Bradyrhizobium sp. AZCC 1610: one gene and its partner. The main gene of each other region encodes a partner of the protein of the gene in region 2 in a complex. Links are inferred from orthologs where the notes say so. Each region holds a gene or a part of one and is shown on either strand. Other genes may lie near its edges. The genes, in order: accD and V1279_RS33605.

Evidence for each region.
Region 1: the proteins of V1279_RS33605 (region 2) and accD are in contact, whole or in part, in a solved structure (PDB 8UXZ), measured with the Escherichia coli proteins. The link is inferred for Bradyrhizobium sp. AZCC 1610 from one-to-one orthologs.

What each region holds. Positions count from the first base shown.
Region 1 is NZ_JAZHRR010000001.1:7,375,415-7,383,209, reverse strand. What follows is about bases 1-2,767. They hold accD (acetyl-CoA carboxylase, carboxyltransferase subunit beta), read right to left. Parts: upstream 1,972-2,767; coding sequence 1,030-1,971; downstream 1-1,029. Other genes in these bases: trpA (tryptophan synthase subunit alpha), read right to left, coding at 2,072-2,767; V1279_RS36170 (bifunctional folylpolyglutamate synthase/dihydrofolate synthase), read right to left, coding at 1-1,033. In the rest of the region: more of trpA, read right to left, coding at 2,768-2,908; trpB (tryptophan synthase subunit beta), read right to left, coding at 2,905-4,122; V1279_RS36150 (phosphoribosylanthranilate isomerase), read right to left, coding at 4,119-4,778; V1279_RS36145 (LapA family protein), read right to left, coding at 4,843-5,235; V1279_RS36140 (integration host factor subunit beta), read right to left, coding at 5,315-5,620; signal peptide peptidase SppA, read right to left, coding at 5,792-6,772.
Region 2 is NZ_JAZHRR010000001.1:6,857,098-6,864,899, reverse strand. The notes cover bases 4,986-7,759. They hold V1279_RS33605 (acetyl-CoA carboxylase carboxyltransferase subunit alpha), read right to left. Parts: upstream 6,967-7,759; coding sequence 6,004-6,966; downstream 4,986-6,003. Other genes in these bases: xerD (site-specific tyrosine recombinase XerD), read right to left, coding at 7,167-7,759; V1279_RS33610 (murein L,D-transpeptidase family protein), read right to left, coding at 4,986-5,719. Also shown: V1279_RS33620 (peptidylprolyl isomerase), read right to left, coding at 1-862; preprotein translocase subunit SecA, read left to right, coding at 1,212-4,049; more of V1279_RS33610, read right to left, coding at 4,247-4,985; more of xerD, read right to left, coding at 7,760-7,802. UniProt on the Escherichia coli protein: Component of the acetyl coenzyme A carboxylase (ACC) complex. First, biotin carboxylase catalyzes the carboxylation of biotin on its carrier protein (BCCP) and then the CO(2) group is transferred by the carboxyltransferase to acetyl-CoA to form malonyl-CoA.

The DNA of each region.
Region 1 (7,795 bases), 520 kb from region 2 along the record:
GCGACACCCGCTCTTCGAGATCGCCGAGCGCCGCGGCAGCGACGCGGCCGCCTTCGGCATTGTGCCCGCCATCGAGCCAGATCTCGCACCCCTTCGGCCCCTGATCGGCCAGCGCGCCCGCGACCAGCCGCTGCATCCGCGCCGGCCATTCGGCGCCAACGATGCCGGCCTCGAATGCTGGCATTCCGATTTTGAACGCCTCGATCGCCCGCAACGTTGCGATCGCAAGGCCGGCATTATCGAACTGATGCCGGCCGAACAGCTTTGGCGCCGCGAGATCCATCAGGCCGCGCTCGTCCTGATAGACCAGCCGTCCGCGCTCGACGCCGACATGCCATTGCTGTCCCGCCGCATGCAGCGGCGCACGCACGCGCTTCGCCTGCGCCTCGATCACCGACATTGCCTCCGGCGCCTGCTCGGCGCAAATCACCGGCGCGCCGCGCTTGATGATGGCGGCCTTTTCGCCGGCGATCGCGGTCAGCGAATTACCGAGAAACTCGGTATGGTCCATACTGACCGGCGCGATAACAACAGCGATCGGCCGGTCGATGACATTGGTGGCGTCAAGCCGCCCGCCAAGTCCGGTCTCCAGCAGCACGACATCGGCCTCATGCTCCGCGAACAGGCAAAACGCCGCCGCGGTCTCCATCTCGAAAATCGTGATCGGCTCGCCCGCATTGACCTGTTCGCAATGCTCCAGCACCCGGCGCAACTCGGCATCATCAGCCAGCCGGCCGCCGCCCTTCTCGCCGATGCGGAAGCATTCGTTGATCCGCACCAGGTAGGGCGAGGTGTAGACGTGCACGCGCAGGCCTGCGGCCTCGAGGATCGCGCGCAGATAGGCGATCGTGGAGCCCTTGCCATTGGTGCCGGCGACATGAATCACCGGCGGCAACAGGGCCTCCGGATGATCGAGCCGCGCCAGCAGGCGGTGCATGCGATCGAGGCTGAGATCGATGCGCTTCGGATGCAAGGCAGACAGCCGCGCGATTAGTTCACCGAGCGGCTGGGGTTTGGCGGCAGGCAGGTTCACGCGTGGGGCGCAGCCGGCACGGCTTCCGGCGCCGAGACGATCTGGGCCGGGTCCGTGACCTGCGGCAAAGGCCTTGAAGCGACATCAAGCGCCGGGGATTTGGTCAAGAGCCGGCAGATCCGCGCCAGCGTGGCACGCATGTCGTGGCGATGCACGACCATGTCGATCATGCCGTGGTCGAGAAGATATTCAGCGCGCTGGAATCCTTCCGGCAGTTTCTCGCGGATGGTCTGCTCGATCACGCGCGCGCCGGCGAAGCCGATGAGAGCGCCGGGCTCGGCGATCTGCACGTCGCCCAGCATGGCGTAGGACGCGGTGACGCCGCCGGTGGTCGGATTGGTCAACACCACGATGTAAGGCAGCTTCGCTTCCCGCAGCATCTGCACGCCGACGGTGGTGCGCGGCATCTGCATCAGCGACAGGATGCCCTCCTGCATCCGCGCGCCGCCCGAGGCCGCGAACATGATGAACGGCGACTTCTTCTCCACCGCAAGCTCGAGCCCGCGCACGATCGCCTCACCCGCGGCCATGCCGAGCGAACCGCCCATGAAATCGAAATCCTGCACCGCGACCACGACGCCGGCGCCCTCTAACTTGCCGTAGCCGACCTTGATGGCGTCGTTCAGCCCGGTCTTGGCGCGCGCGTCCTTGATGCGGTCGACATATTTGCGCTCGTCGCGAAACTTCAGCGGATCGGGCGTCACTTCCGGCAGCGCGATGTCGTACCAGGTCTCGTTGTCGAAGATCGATTTCAGCCGCGCCACCGCGCCCATGCGCATGTGGTAGTTCGAGCCGGGAATGACGAACTGGTTGGCCTCGACGTCCTTGTAGAACACGAGCTGCCCGGAATCCGGGCACTTGATCCACAAATTCTCCGGCGTCTCGCGGCGCAGGATGTTGCGGATTTTCGGCCGGACGACATTGGTGAGCCAATTCATGGTTCGCTCCGAAATGCGGTTAACGCATCAAGTGGAATATATGGCGGCCTGGGCTGAACCCAACAAGCCGCTGACGACGCCTATTCCACGCAATTATGGCTTATTCTGCGGCCTGTTTTGCTCCCCGGACGCCCTGCGCCAGGGCGGACACCAGATCGGCGACAGCGCCAACGGTCTTGGGGGTCGCGCGCCCCTCGGTATCGAGGCTGGCGCGGAGCGCATCGACCAGCGCGGTGCCGACTACGGCCCCATTGGCATTCTCCGCAATCGCCCGCGCCGCATCCGGCGTGCGGATGCCGAAGCCGACACAGACCGGCAGTTTGGTATGCCGCTTGATACGGGCCACCGCTTCGCCGACCGCCGTGGAATCGGCGCTGATGCCTCCGGTGATGCCGGTGATCGAGACGTAATAGACGAAGCCCGACGTGTTCGCGAGCACCGCGGGCAGGCGCTTGTCGTCGGTGGTCGGCGTCGCCAGGCGGATGAAGTTAAGCCCCGCCTTCATCGCCGGCAGGCACAGTTCGGTGTCTTCCTCCGGCGGCAGGTCGACGATGATTAGCCCGTCGACACCGGCGATTTTCGCGTCGGTGAGGAATTTGTCGACCCCGTAGATGTAGATCGGATTGTAGTAGCCCATCAGCACCAGCGGCGTGGTCTCGTCGTCCTTGCGGAAGCCGCGGACCATCTCCAGCGTCTTCTTCAGGGTCATGCCGGCCTTCAGCGCGCGCAAGCCCGCCGCCTGGATCGACGGCCCGTCCGCCATCGGATCGGTAAACGGCATGCCGATCTCGATGATGTCGGCGCCGGCCTTCGGCAGCGCCTTGATGATGTCGAGCGACGTCGCAGGGTCCGGATCGCCGGCCATCAGGAAGGTGACGAACGCCGAGCGGCCCTGCCTGGCGAGTTCGGCAAATCTTGCGTCGATACGGGTGGTCACTTCTTCCTGCCCTTCAGAATTTCCGTGATCTGCGGAATGTCCTTGTCGCCGCGGCCGGAAAGGTTGACAACCATCAGATGATCTCGCGGGCGTTTTGGCGCGAGCTCCATCACCTTGGCGATCGCGTGCGCCGGCTCCAGTGCCGGAGGAATCCCTTCAAGCCGCGTCAGCAACTGAAACGCCGCGAGCGCTTCCTCGTCGGTCGCGGAGAGATAATTGACCCGGCCGGTTTCGTGCAACCAGGAATGCTCCGGGCCGATGCCGGGATAATCCAGCCCTGCCGAAATCGAATGCGCGTCCTGGATCTGGCCATCCTCGTCCATCAAGAGATAGGTGCGGTTGCCGTGCAGGACGCCGGGACGGCCTCCGGCGATCGAGGCGGCGTGGAGCTGTGTCAGCCCGTGGCCGGCGGCCTCGACACCGAAAATCTCGACAGAGGGATCATCGAGGAACGGATGAAACAGGCCCATCGCGTTGGAGCCGCCGCCGATGCAGGCGACCAGCGAATCCGGCAGGCGGCCCTCGGCCTCCTGCATCTGCTTGCGCGTCTCGTCGCCGATAACAGATTGGAAGTCGCGCACCATCATCGGATAGGGATGCGGACCCGCCACCGTGCCGATGCAGTAGAACGTGTTGTGCACATTGGTGACCCAGTCACGCAGCGCGTCGTTCATCGCGTCCTTCAGGGTACGCGCGCCGGACTGGACCGGAACCACCTTGGCGCCCAGCATTTCCATGCGGATCACGTTGGGCTGCTGCCGCTCGACATCGACGGCGCCCATATAGACCACGCATTCGAGCCCGAACCGCGCACAAAGGGTTGCGGTGGCGACGCCGTGCTGGCCGGCGCCGGTCTCGGCGATGATGCGCTGCTTGCCCATGCGGCGCGCGACCATGATCTGGCCGAGCACATTGTTGACCTTGTGCGAGCCGGTGTGATTGAGCTCCTCGCGCTTGAAATAGATTTTTGCCCCGCCGAGATGCTCGGTCAGCCGCTCGGCGAAATAAAGCGGCGACGGCCGGCCGACATAGGTCTTGAGGTAGCCGTTCATCTCCGCCTGAAACGCCGGATCGGCCTTGGCGTCGGCATAGGCCTTCTCCAGATCGAGGATCAGCGGCATCAGTGTCTCGGCGACGAAGCGTCCGCCGAAAATGCCGAAATGCCCGCGCTCGTCGGGGCCGGTGCGGAATGAGTTGGGCAGGTTTGGATTCATCGGACCATCAATTCTTCGGAGGCGCGCGCGGCGCGAATAAAGGCGCGGATCATCTCGGGATCCTTGACACCGGGCGCGCTTTCCACGCCGGAGGATACATCGACGCCGCCGGCGCGGGTGACGCGGACCGCCTCCGCGACGTTGTCGGCGGAAAGCCCGCCCGAGACCATAAACGGCAGTTGAAGATCGAGCTTTTCCAAAACGTGCCAGTCGAACACGGCCCCCAGCCCGCCGGGGCGGGTGGCGCCCTTGGGCGCGCGGGCGTCGAACAGGATGCGGTCGGCGACGCTGGCATAGCCCGGCAGCACGGCGAGATCGGCCGACGTCTCGACCGCAATTACCTTCATGACCGGAAGTGCGAACTTCGCCTTGATGTCGCGTACGCGCGCGATGGTTTCCTTGCCGTGCAATTGCAAGAGATCCGGCCGCAGCGTCTCGACGATGTTTTCAAGCGTCGCGTCGTCGGCATCGACGGTCAATGCCGCTTTGACGGCTCGGCCCTTGGCCTGCCGGCCCAACTCGCGCGCCGCCTCGAGGCCGAGATGGCGCGGCGACGGGGAGAAGAACACGAATCCCACCATGTCGGCGCCCGCCTCAAGCGCTGTGTCGAGCGTCTCGGGCGTGGACAGGCCGCAAATTTTGACGAGCAGGGGCATGGTCTCTCAGGGGGCGGGATCCAGCGCCGCCGCGGCAAATTGGAACAAGCTGACGGGGCGGGTTCTACAACGTCGCGCCCTGCTTGTCTCGCCCTGTAGCCCCATAGATACCGTACTGCGACGGCGCCGGAAGCCGCTGCTGATCGGCCCGGGAAACCGCCGCCGCAGCCCGCAAATCGGCCGCCTCCGCCCTCGCCCGGCGGGCATCCGCCTCATGCTGGCGCGCCGCGCGGCGCCAGTGGCGCTGGCGGAACCAGGTCGCCACACCGCCCGCCGCCACCCCCAGAATGGCCACCGCAATGATCACGGCAAACAGCGGCATCGACACCGCGATCGCCGGATCGGTCGAATTGAAGGGATCGAACGACACCGTCACGAAATGGCGGTTGGCGACCGCGAAGACGATGAAGACGAGGCCTAAGGGAATGACGACCAGCGCCGTGAAGAACTTTCGCATGACCATTTCTCGCGCAGTGATGGAGAAAGGCGGGCACCAAGCCCGCAACACGGCTACATCCGGTCTAACCGAAAAGCGCCTACGCGCCGGCCTCGGGCGAGCCGTTTTCGCGGTTGAGCCGCTCGCGCATTTCCTTGCCGGTCTTGAAGAACGGCACGCTCTTCTGATCGACCGGCACATGCGCGCCGGTGCGTGGATTGCGGCCTGCGCGGGCGGGGCGATGCTTGACCGAGAAAGCGCCGAAGCCGCGCAGCTCGACACGGTCGCCGCGCGCCAGGGCTGCCACGATCTCATCGAGGATCGCGTTCACAATGTTCTCCACATCCCGCTGATAGAGGTGCGGGTTGTGCTCGGCGATGCGCTGAACAAGTTCGGATTTGATCATCGAGGTTGGGATCCGGGGTCGGGCGGATATCCATTTCCGTGAAAATACCTTGAACTGTCAAGACGCTAAATCACTTTTGGGCAACGCGAAATGGCGTGACAAACCGCCCGGAGGGGGTTTGTGACGACAGCCGCCGTGCGGGAGAATGTGACGAAGGACAGCCGGTGCGGCTCAATTCGCGGCTGCGGGGCGCCACAGCGCCAGCATGCCGTCGAGCGAGAGCTGATCGACCGCCTGTGCCACGCCGGCCTGCTCGATCTGGCGCGCGATGGAACTCAGGCCGAGGGCATCGAACGCGATGGAAGCCGCCGCGCGCAGGAACGTCAGGTCCCCGAACTGCGGTGTCAGCTTGTAATCGCGCACCGGCAGATCGCGCTTGATCTTCTTTTCGGCAACCAGCCAGGCCACGGCTGCTTTTTCATCGCCGAGCTGATCGACCAGCTTCAGTTCGACCGCCTGACGGCCGGTGAAGACGCGGCCATCCGCGACCTTTTCGAGTAGCGCGTCATCCATGGCGCGCCGCTCCTTCACCAGGCCGCGGAACCAGGCATAAGAATCCTTCACCAGCGCGTCGAGCGCGGCGCGCGCCTCCGGGCTGGTCGGCTCGAAACCGTTGGGCGCGGCCTTCAACGGCGAGGATTTCACTTCCTCGACCTTGACGCCCACGGTCTTCATAAGCTCGCTGAAATTCGGAAACTGGAACAGCACGCCGATCGAACCGACCAGCGAGCTCTGCCGGGCAACGATGTGATCGGCGGCGAGCGCCGAGATGTAACCGCCCGACGCAGCCAGCCCCTCGACCACCACGACCAGCGGCTTCTTGGCCTTCAGGCGCACCAGCGCGTCATAGAGTTGCTCGGAGCCGGCCGTGGTGCCGCCAGGCGAATTGATGTGCACGATGACGGCGGCATGGCTCGTTTTCTCCAGCCGCTCCAGCGCCTCGACGCGTTGCTGGTCGCTGCGGATCAGCCCGTCGATATTGACACGCGCGATCGATCCCGATGCCGTCAGCGCAGCCGGCCCGCTCCTTGTCGCGATCGCGCCGACGGTGACGATCGCCGCGATGGCAACCAGGCCAGCCACGACGCGCCAGAAGGTCAGCTTGCGGCGGATTCTGCGGCGATCGACGATCACGTCCGAATCGAGCGACATCGAATTTCTCCTGAAATAATCAGCGCGTTTTGCACTCGCAGCGCTAGCGAAGCGTTATCTGATTACATCAATTGCGATGCAATATGAAGAAAGCAAGGCCCAGGGCAATTGTAGCCCGGATGGAGCGAAGCGAAATCCGGGGCAGCCCCACAAGCGGGTTGAGTTATCCCGGATTGCGCTTCGCTCCATCCGGGCTACGGGTCCGGCCGGGGATGACGATACAAAAAAGGCCCCGGTCGAGACCGGGGCCTGATGTCGCACACAAATAAGCTAAGCGCTTACTTCTCGCGATTCTTGAGCGCGGTGCCGAGAATATCGCCCAGCGTCGCTCCCGAATCGGAGGAGCCGTACTGCGCGATGGCTTCCTTCTCTTCGGCAACTTCCAGCGCCTTGATCGAGACCTGCACCTTGCGGCGCCTTCTTGTCGAACTGGATCACGCGGGCGTCGACCTTCTCGCCGACGGCGAACCGTTCGGCGCGCTGATCGTTGCGGTCACGGGCGAGTTCCGAACGCTTGATGAAGGTGGTGAAGTCGGTGCCCGAGATCTTCACCTCGATGCCGGCTTCCTTCACTTCGAGCACTTCGCAGGTCACGACCGCACCCTTCTTGACGTCGCCAGGCTCTGCGAAGGGGTCGCCTTCGAGCTGCTTGACGCCGAGCGAGATGCGCTCCTTTTCGACATCGACGTCGAGCACCACGGCCTTGACCATGTCGCCCTTCTTGAAGTTGTCGATGACCTGCTCGCCCGGAAGCTTCCAGTCGAGGTCGGACAGATGCACCATGCCGTCGACGTCGCCGTCGAGACCGAGAAACAGACCGAACTCGGTCTTGTTCTTGACCTCGCCTTCGACCGTCGAACCGACCGGGAACTTCTCGACGAAGACTTCCCAGGGGTTGCGCATGGTCTGCTTGAGGCCGAGCGAGATGCGGCGCTTGACCGAATCGACTTCCAGGACCTGCACTTCGACTTCCTGCGAGGTCGAAACGATCTTGCCGGGGTGCATGTTCTTTTTGGTCCACGA
Region 2 (7,802 bases):
CCGGCTTGGCGGCTTCCGCCGGCTTGTCCATGCGTTCGACCTTGGCGGCTTCACGCAGCTTGGCGACGTATTCGGCCTGCGCCTTGCGCGTCACGTAGGTCTCGATCTGCGCCTTGACCTGCTCGAACTCGGGCGCCTTGCGGGCGCGCTTTTCCTCGAGCTTGATGATGTGCCAGCCGAATTGCGACTTCACGGGGTCGGAGATCTTGCCGGGCTCGAGCGTGAACGCGACGGCGGAGAATTCCGGCACCATCTGTTCCTTGGTGAAGAAGCCGAGATCGCCGCCATCGGAGGCGCCGGGGTCCTTGGACTTCTTCTTCGCCAGCTCGGCGAAGTCGCCGCCCTTCTTCAGCTCTTCCGCGATCGCCTTGGCCTCGTCCTCGGTCTCGACCAGGATGTGCCGGGCGTGAACCTCCATTTCGCCGGTGATCTGCTTGGAGGCCTCCTCATAGACCTTCTTCATGGCCTCGTCGGTGGTCGCAGCCTTGCCCTCGGTGGCGAGCAGGTTGTCCATCAGAAGACGGCTGCGGGTGAAGGCCAGGCGCCTCTTGAAGTCTTCCGAATTCTCGACCTTCTTGTCCTCGGCGGCCTTGGCGACGATTTTCAGGTCGATCAGGAAGGCCAGAACATTGTCCTTCTTGGCCGCCGGGTCCATTTGCGCGAGGCTCGGGCCGAGTTCCTCTTCCGCGAGCGCCACATCGCTCTGGCGGATCTCCGCACCGTTAACCTTGGCGAGAACGGGGTTGTCCTGGGCACGAACCGGCAGGCTGGCGGCCAGAACCGCAGCCAGACAGGCCGTCGCGGCCAGGGAGGCGAGGCCGAAGCGCAGGCCGGTTTTCGTTTCCGGGAACGAGGTGGTCATGGAAAATCCTTGTCTTGAAGAAGGGGGCAGCAAAAGGCGGCGGGACACTCGCCCAATCATGCGGCCTTGGCAACGCGAAAAGTCTGTCAAAATGATGAATTCCTTGACAGATGGACCCACGTTGACAAGGCCCCAACCCAGCCATATCTGTGCCGGATCGTACGGCGGCGATAGCGCTTATTTTGCTGCGTTTTTTGCCGTTGAACCTTGGATTGCTTAATTCCCACTCATTAGGCGGATGACCCCCGGATCGGGGTGTTTGCCGCGACGCGTCACGGTGAGTTGATAAGCAATTTGGTGGACCCCGTCACGGCTTGCAACGCAAGTAACGGCAAAGGCAGGAATTGGCATGATCGGCGCGCTCGCCCGCAAGTTTTTCGGCTCCGCCAACGACCGGCGGGTGAAGGGATATCAGTCCCGCGTCGACGCCATCAACGCGCTTGAGCCCGAGCTCGCCGCGCTCTCCGACGAGGCGCTGAAGGCCCGCACCGCCGAGTTCCGCCAGCAACTCGCCGACGGCAAGACGCTCGACGATATCCTGGTTCCGGCCTTCGCCACCGTGCGCGAAGCCGCCAAGCGCACCCTCGGCCAGCGCCATTTCGACGTCCAGCTGATCGGCGGCATGGTACTGCATGAGGGCGACATCGCCGAGATGAAGACCGGCGAAGGCAAGACGCTGGTGGCGACGCTTGCGGTCTATCTCAACGCGCTGGCCAGCAAGGGCGTCCATGTCGTCACCGTCAACGACTACCTCGCCCGCCGCGATAGCGAATGGATGGGCCAGATCTACAATTTCCTCGGCCTGACCGTCGGCGTGATCGTGCACGGGCTCGACGATTCCGAGCGCAAGGAAGCCTATTCGCGCGACATCACCTACGGCACCAACAACGAATACGGTTTCGACTATCTGCGCGACAACATGAAGTACCGGCTGGAGGACATGGTCCAGCGCGGCCATTTCTACGCCATCGTCGACGAAGTCGACTCGATCCTGATCGACGAGGCGCGCACGCCGCTGATCATCTCCGGTCCGCTCGACGACCGCTCGGAATTCTACAACACCATCGACACCTTCTTCCCCCAGCTCGACAAGACCGATTACGAGGTCGACGAGAAGCAGCGCACGGTGACGCTGACCGAAGCCGGCATGGAGAAGATCGAGACGCTGTTGCGCGATGCCGGTCAGCTCAAGGGTGAATCGCTCTACGACGTCGAGAACGTCTCCGTCGTTCACCACATCAACCAGGCGCTGCGGGCGCACTCGCTGTTCAACCGCGACAAGGACTACATCGTCCGCGACGGCGAAGTCATCATCATCGACGAATTCACCGGCCGCATGATGCAGGGCCGCCGCTATTCCGAAGGCCTGCATCAGGCGCTGGAAGCCAAGGAGCACGTCCAGGTCCAGCCGGAAAACCAGACGCTGGCCTCGATCACATTCCAGAACTATTTCCGGATGTACGAAAAGCTCGCCGGCATGACCGGTACGGCGCTGACCGAAGCCGACGAATTGTTCGACATCTACAAGCTCGAGGTCGTGGAAATCCCGACCAACGTGCCGGTCGCGCGTCTCGACGAGGACGATGAAGTCTACCGCACCCAGAACGAGAAATACGCCGCGATCCTGGCCGAGATCGAACGCGCCAATGCGCGGCTGCAGCCGGTGCTGGTCGGCACCGCCTCGATCGAAAAGTCGGAAGTGCTGGCCGATTACCTGAAGAAGCATGGTTACAAGCAGATCGATTTCGGCTCTGAATCCAGCATGGAAAAGCTCTATGCGGCGGCGCGTGCGGGCAAACCGGCAAAACTGTTTGCGGTGTTGAATGCGCGCTTCCACGAACAGGAAGCCTATATCGTCGCCGAAGCCGGCGTCCCCGGCGCGATCACGATCGCGACCAACATGGCCGGCCGCGGTACCGACATCAAGCTCGGCGGTTCGCTCGAGATGCGGATCCTGCAGGAGACCGCCAACATTACCGACGAGGCCGAGAAGGCCACGAAGATCGAACAGATCAAGGCCGACATCGAACGCTTCCGCGAGATCGTGCTGAAGGCCGAGGACGTGGTCGAGGTCGAGCCCGCCAAGGGCAGCAAGCCGGCCAAGACCATCACCAAGCCGGGTGGGCTCTACATCATGGGCTCGGAGCGGCATGAATCCCGCCGCATCGACAACCAGTTGCGCGGCCGTTCCGGCCGTCAGGGCGACCCCGGCCGCTCGAAGTTCTTCCTGTCGCTGGAAGACGATCTGATGCGGATCTTCGGGTCCGACCGGCTCGACAGCATGCTGCAGCGGCTCGGCCTGAAAGAGGGCGAGGCCATCATCCATCCCTGGATCAACAAGGCGCTGGAAAAGGCGCAGCAGAAGGTCGAAGCCCGCAACTTCGACATCCGCAAGAACCTGCTCAAGTTCGACAACGTGCAGAACGACCAGCGCAAGGTGATCTTCGATCAGCGCGTCGAACTGATGAAGAGCGACAGCGTGGCCGAAATGGTTGCGGACATGCGTCATGATTTCATCGACGACATCGTCGTCAAGCATGTGCCGGAACACGCCTATGCCGAGCAGTGGGATGTCGCGGGCCTCAAGGAAGAACTTAAGCGCGTGCTCGACGTCGACCTGCCGGTCGACGAATGGGCCAAGGAAGAGGGCATTGCCGACGAGGAATTGCTGACGCGGATCGAGCAGCGCGTCGACGAGCACATGGCGGCCAAGGTGGCGCAGTGGGGCCCCGACGTGATGCGCTATGTCGAGAAGACCATTCTGCTGCAGACGCTGGATCATCTCTGGCGCGAACACCTGATCATGCTCGATCATCTGCGTCAGGTGATCGGCCTGCGCGGCTATGGCCAGCGCGATCCGTTGCAGGAGTACAAGTCGGAAGCCTTCGGCCTGTATGAGGCAATGACCGCGCACCTGCGCGAGGCGGTGACGGCGCAATTGATGCGCGTCGAGATCGTGCCGCCGGAAGAGCAGCAGCCGGTGCTGCCGGCGATGGAGGCGCACAAGTTCGATCCCAATACCGGCGAAGACGAGATGGCCTTCGCCAACGTCTCGCTGGTGCCTGAAGTCGCGGACGCTGATCGCGATCCCAAGAATCCCGCAAGCTGGGGCAAGGTCGGCCGCAACGAGGATTGTCCCTGCGGAAGCGGCAAGAAGTACAAGCATTGCCACGGCAAATACGGGTGATTTTTTCGGTGATGGCGCGCTGACGCCATCACGCGCCGCTGTCATCACACGCGCCGCTGTCATCATCCGCGAAGGCGGATGATCCAGTACGCCGCACCGCTTCGGTTCTTCCAATACGCGTTAGGGAACACCCGCTTTCGCAGGGCGCATGACGGCACTGTGCTGTTGTGCAGTCCGGGGGAGCCGCGTCGCGCTTCTTACTTCACCGCCCCGAAGCGGCTGTCGAACGAGTTCGACGACACGATCGGTGCGGAGCCGGAGACCTGGTTGTCCTTGGCAGCGGGGCCCGGGGTATCCGACACGGACGCTCTCAGCGGCGGGCGGGCGGCGGCCTGTTTGGCGTCGTGCTTCGGCGCCATGGTCTTCGGCGCGGCCGCTTCCTGACGCGGCGGCTCGCTTCGCTTGGCTTCGCTCGCCTTCGGCTTCGAGGGCGGTGTGCTTGCGGTGGCGTCAGCCGCGCCGCCGATACCGACCTTGCGGGCGAGGTTGGAGAAGAACCCGTCATTCTGGGCCGTCGGCGCCGCATTGGCGACCCGCGTCGGCGCCGCGGCAGGGGTGGGAGCCGGGGCTGCGGCAAGCTTCGGCGGCTCCGGCGCACCCATCAGCAGATTATCGGAGGGCGCCTTGGGCGGATTGACGTGGGAGGGAACGGTGCCGGGAGCGCGCGCCATCAGCGACAGGCTTGAGCCGTCGCCGGGCTCCGAAAGGCCGGTGCTGGCTTCAGGCACACGGGCGGCGAACACCCGGTGCATGCCGCCGTCGATGCCGGTGTTGGCCCGGGCGACCGGCGTTCCCTTGGCGATCAGCCGCGCGGTCTCGGCGAGGTCGGTCGCCTGCTTTTCGCGCACGGCGTCGGCGACCTCGTCGGGAATCACATAGGCCGGGCACTTGGCCGAAGCATCGAACACCAGATCACGCGTCGCGTTCGGCGGCTTGGCGGCATCGAACACGTATTTCTTTTCGCAGAAATCGACCTTCGGCTCTTGCCGCGTCACCTCGAAATGATCATTGCCTTCCTTGATCATCTTCCAGAACGGCATGTTCGGATTGTTGCGATGCTTCGCCATGTTGATCGGCGTCATCTTGAACGGATAGGCCTGCAGCTGGAACGATTTCTGGCCGCCGAAGAAGGATTCGCGGCCCAGCGAATAGATTTCCGCGATCTGCTCGTCGGTCATCGCGTAGCAGCCGCGCGATGAGCAGTCGCCATGCACCATCAGTTGCGAGCCGGTACGCCCCAGCGCCTTGTCGAAGGCGTTCGGATAGCCGGTGTTGAAGGAAAGATAATAGGCCGATTGCGGGTTCATCTGCGCCGGCGAAATCGCATAGAAGCCTTCCGGCGCCTGGCGGTCGCCCTCGCGGACCTTGGGTCCGAGATCGCCCGACCAGCGGCAGATCGGATAGGTTTTCAGCAGCGCGAAACGGCCGGAGCGGTCCTGCTTCCAGATCTCCAGTTCGGCTTCCTGTTTGAACAGACGAACCAGGATCGGCGACTGCAGGTCCATGTTTTTCGCCGTCATGTCGGCGATCAGTTTTGGCGGGACCGGCTGGTTGGCCTTGGCGTTATTGGCCAGCGAGATGTCGTCACCGTTGCAACCGGCCATCAGCAGGCCCGCGCCCAAAAGGGCAGCCGACGTGACGAGCGCGCGAACCAGCGAGCAGTAAATCAAAGGCTAAGCTCCACACCCACCGGGCATTTTCGCACCCCAAATCACAGCGAACATGCCCTGAAGCCATTGCATAAAATAGTACCCTTTGACCTTCCGCGCCGCAACCCGAACGCGATGCGCCAGCCGCTTCCACGGCAGGCATGGTCAATAGAGTTTAAAGATGGGGTCTTGGGCCTAATTAGGGCCGAATCAAGTGATCCGACGAAATAAAGCACCTTTAAGGCGGCGTTAACGAATGGGACGCCGGGCCGTCCGACCCCATCCAGGGGGAGGACAAGGGGCCATCAGCCGAGCTTGCGGCCGATATCGAGAAATTTCTGCCGCCGCTGCCGGCGGACGCCATCCGCGTCCAGATTGCGGAAATCGTTGAACGCCTCGGCGATCGCATCGCCCGTGGCTGAGATCATGGCGGCGGAATCGCGGTGAGCGCCGCCGGAGGGTTCTTTCAGGATCTGGTCGATCACGCCGAATCGCAGCATGTCCTGCGCGGTGATCTTCATGCCGTTGGCGACTTCCTGAGCCTTGGTGCCGTCGCGCCACAGGATCGAGGAGGCCGCCTCCGGCGAGATCACGCTGTAGATCGCGTGTTCCAGCATCAGCACCCGATTGGCGGTCGTAATGGCGATGGCGCCGCCCGACATGCCCTCACCGGTGACGATCGCGACATTGGGGACGCCGAGCGAGAGGCATGTGTCGGTCGAGCGTGCGATCGCTTCCGCGACGCCGCGCTCCTCGGCGCCGATGCCGGGATAGGCGCCGGCGGAATCGACGATCGACAGCACGGGAATGCCAAAGCGGTCGGCCATCTCCATCAGCCGCACCGCCTTGCGATAGCCCTCGGGCCGCGCCATGCCAAAATTGTGCTTGATACGGCTGTCGGTGGTGGCGCCCTTTTCCTGGCCCATCACGCAGATCGCCTCGCCGCGGAAACGGCCGAAGCCGCCCATCAGCGCCTCGTCCTCGGCGAATTTGCGGTCGCCCGCCATCGGGGTAAATTCAGTGATCAGCGCGTTGACGAAATCGCTGAAGTGCGGGCGCTGCGGATGGCGCGCCACCAGCGTCTTCTGCCACGGCGTCAAATTGGCGTAGAGGTCAGCCAGCGCCTGCTGCGACTTGTCCTCTATGCGTGCGATCTCATCGCCGATGTCGCTGCCGGACGCCGCCAGCGCGCGCAGTTCATCGACCTTGGCCTCTAGTTCGGCGACGGGTTTTTCGAAGTCGAGATAGCTGCGCATCTGATCCGGCATCAAACCAATATAGGTAACAACGTGCTTTGAGGCGAAGCGGTTTCGATTCGCTTAAGGAAAGCACGCATCTTCAATGATTTAGCGTGCAGCTCGGTCCGGATGACCCGGTTTACCGAAAGCGCGCCAAACAAGGCCGCGGGCGGGAGACGGCTCTTTCAGGGGAGACGCCGCGGAAGTCAAGGCGGGCGTTGCGACGAAGGTTACTTCTCCGCCAGCGGATGCAGGTCGCGCACCAGGCTTTTCAGCCGCTCCTCGACCACATGGGTGTAGATCTGCGTGGTGGAGATATCGGTGTGGCCGAGCAGCGTCTGCACGATGCGCAGGTCCGCGCCGTTATGCAGCAGGTGGCTGGCAAAGGCGTGGCGGAGCACGTGCGGGGAGACCAGCCGCGGCGCGAGGCCCGATGCCGCTGCCAGTTCCTTCAGGTCGCGCGCAAAATGCTGCCGCGTCAGGTGGCCGCTCTCGCCGAAGGAGGGAAACAGCCATTTCGAGCTGGCGGTGCTTTTCTTCTTCTCGGGCTTGAGCGCTTCCATCGCGGCGAGATAGTCGGCCATCGCCTGCCGCGACGTTTCGTTGAGCGGTACCAGCCGTTCCTTGTTGCCCTTGCCGCGCACCACGATCATGCTGATATCGCGCCGCGAGGCCGACAGCGGCAACGCCACCAGCTCTGAGACGCGCAAGCCGGTGGCGTAGAGCACTTCCAGCAGGCAATACAGCCGCATCGCGCGCAGCCGCTGCTGCGGCGAAGCGTTCTCGGCCTCGGTCAATTCCTTGGCGCGCGTCAGCATGCGGTCGACGTCCGATATCGACAGCACCTTCGGCAAGCCTCGGCCGCG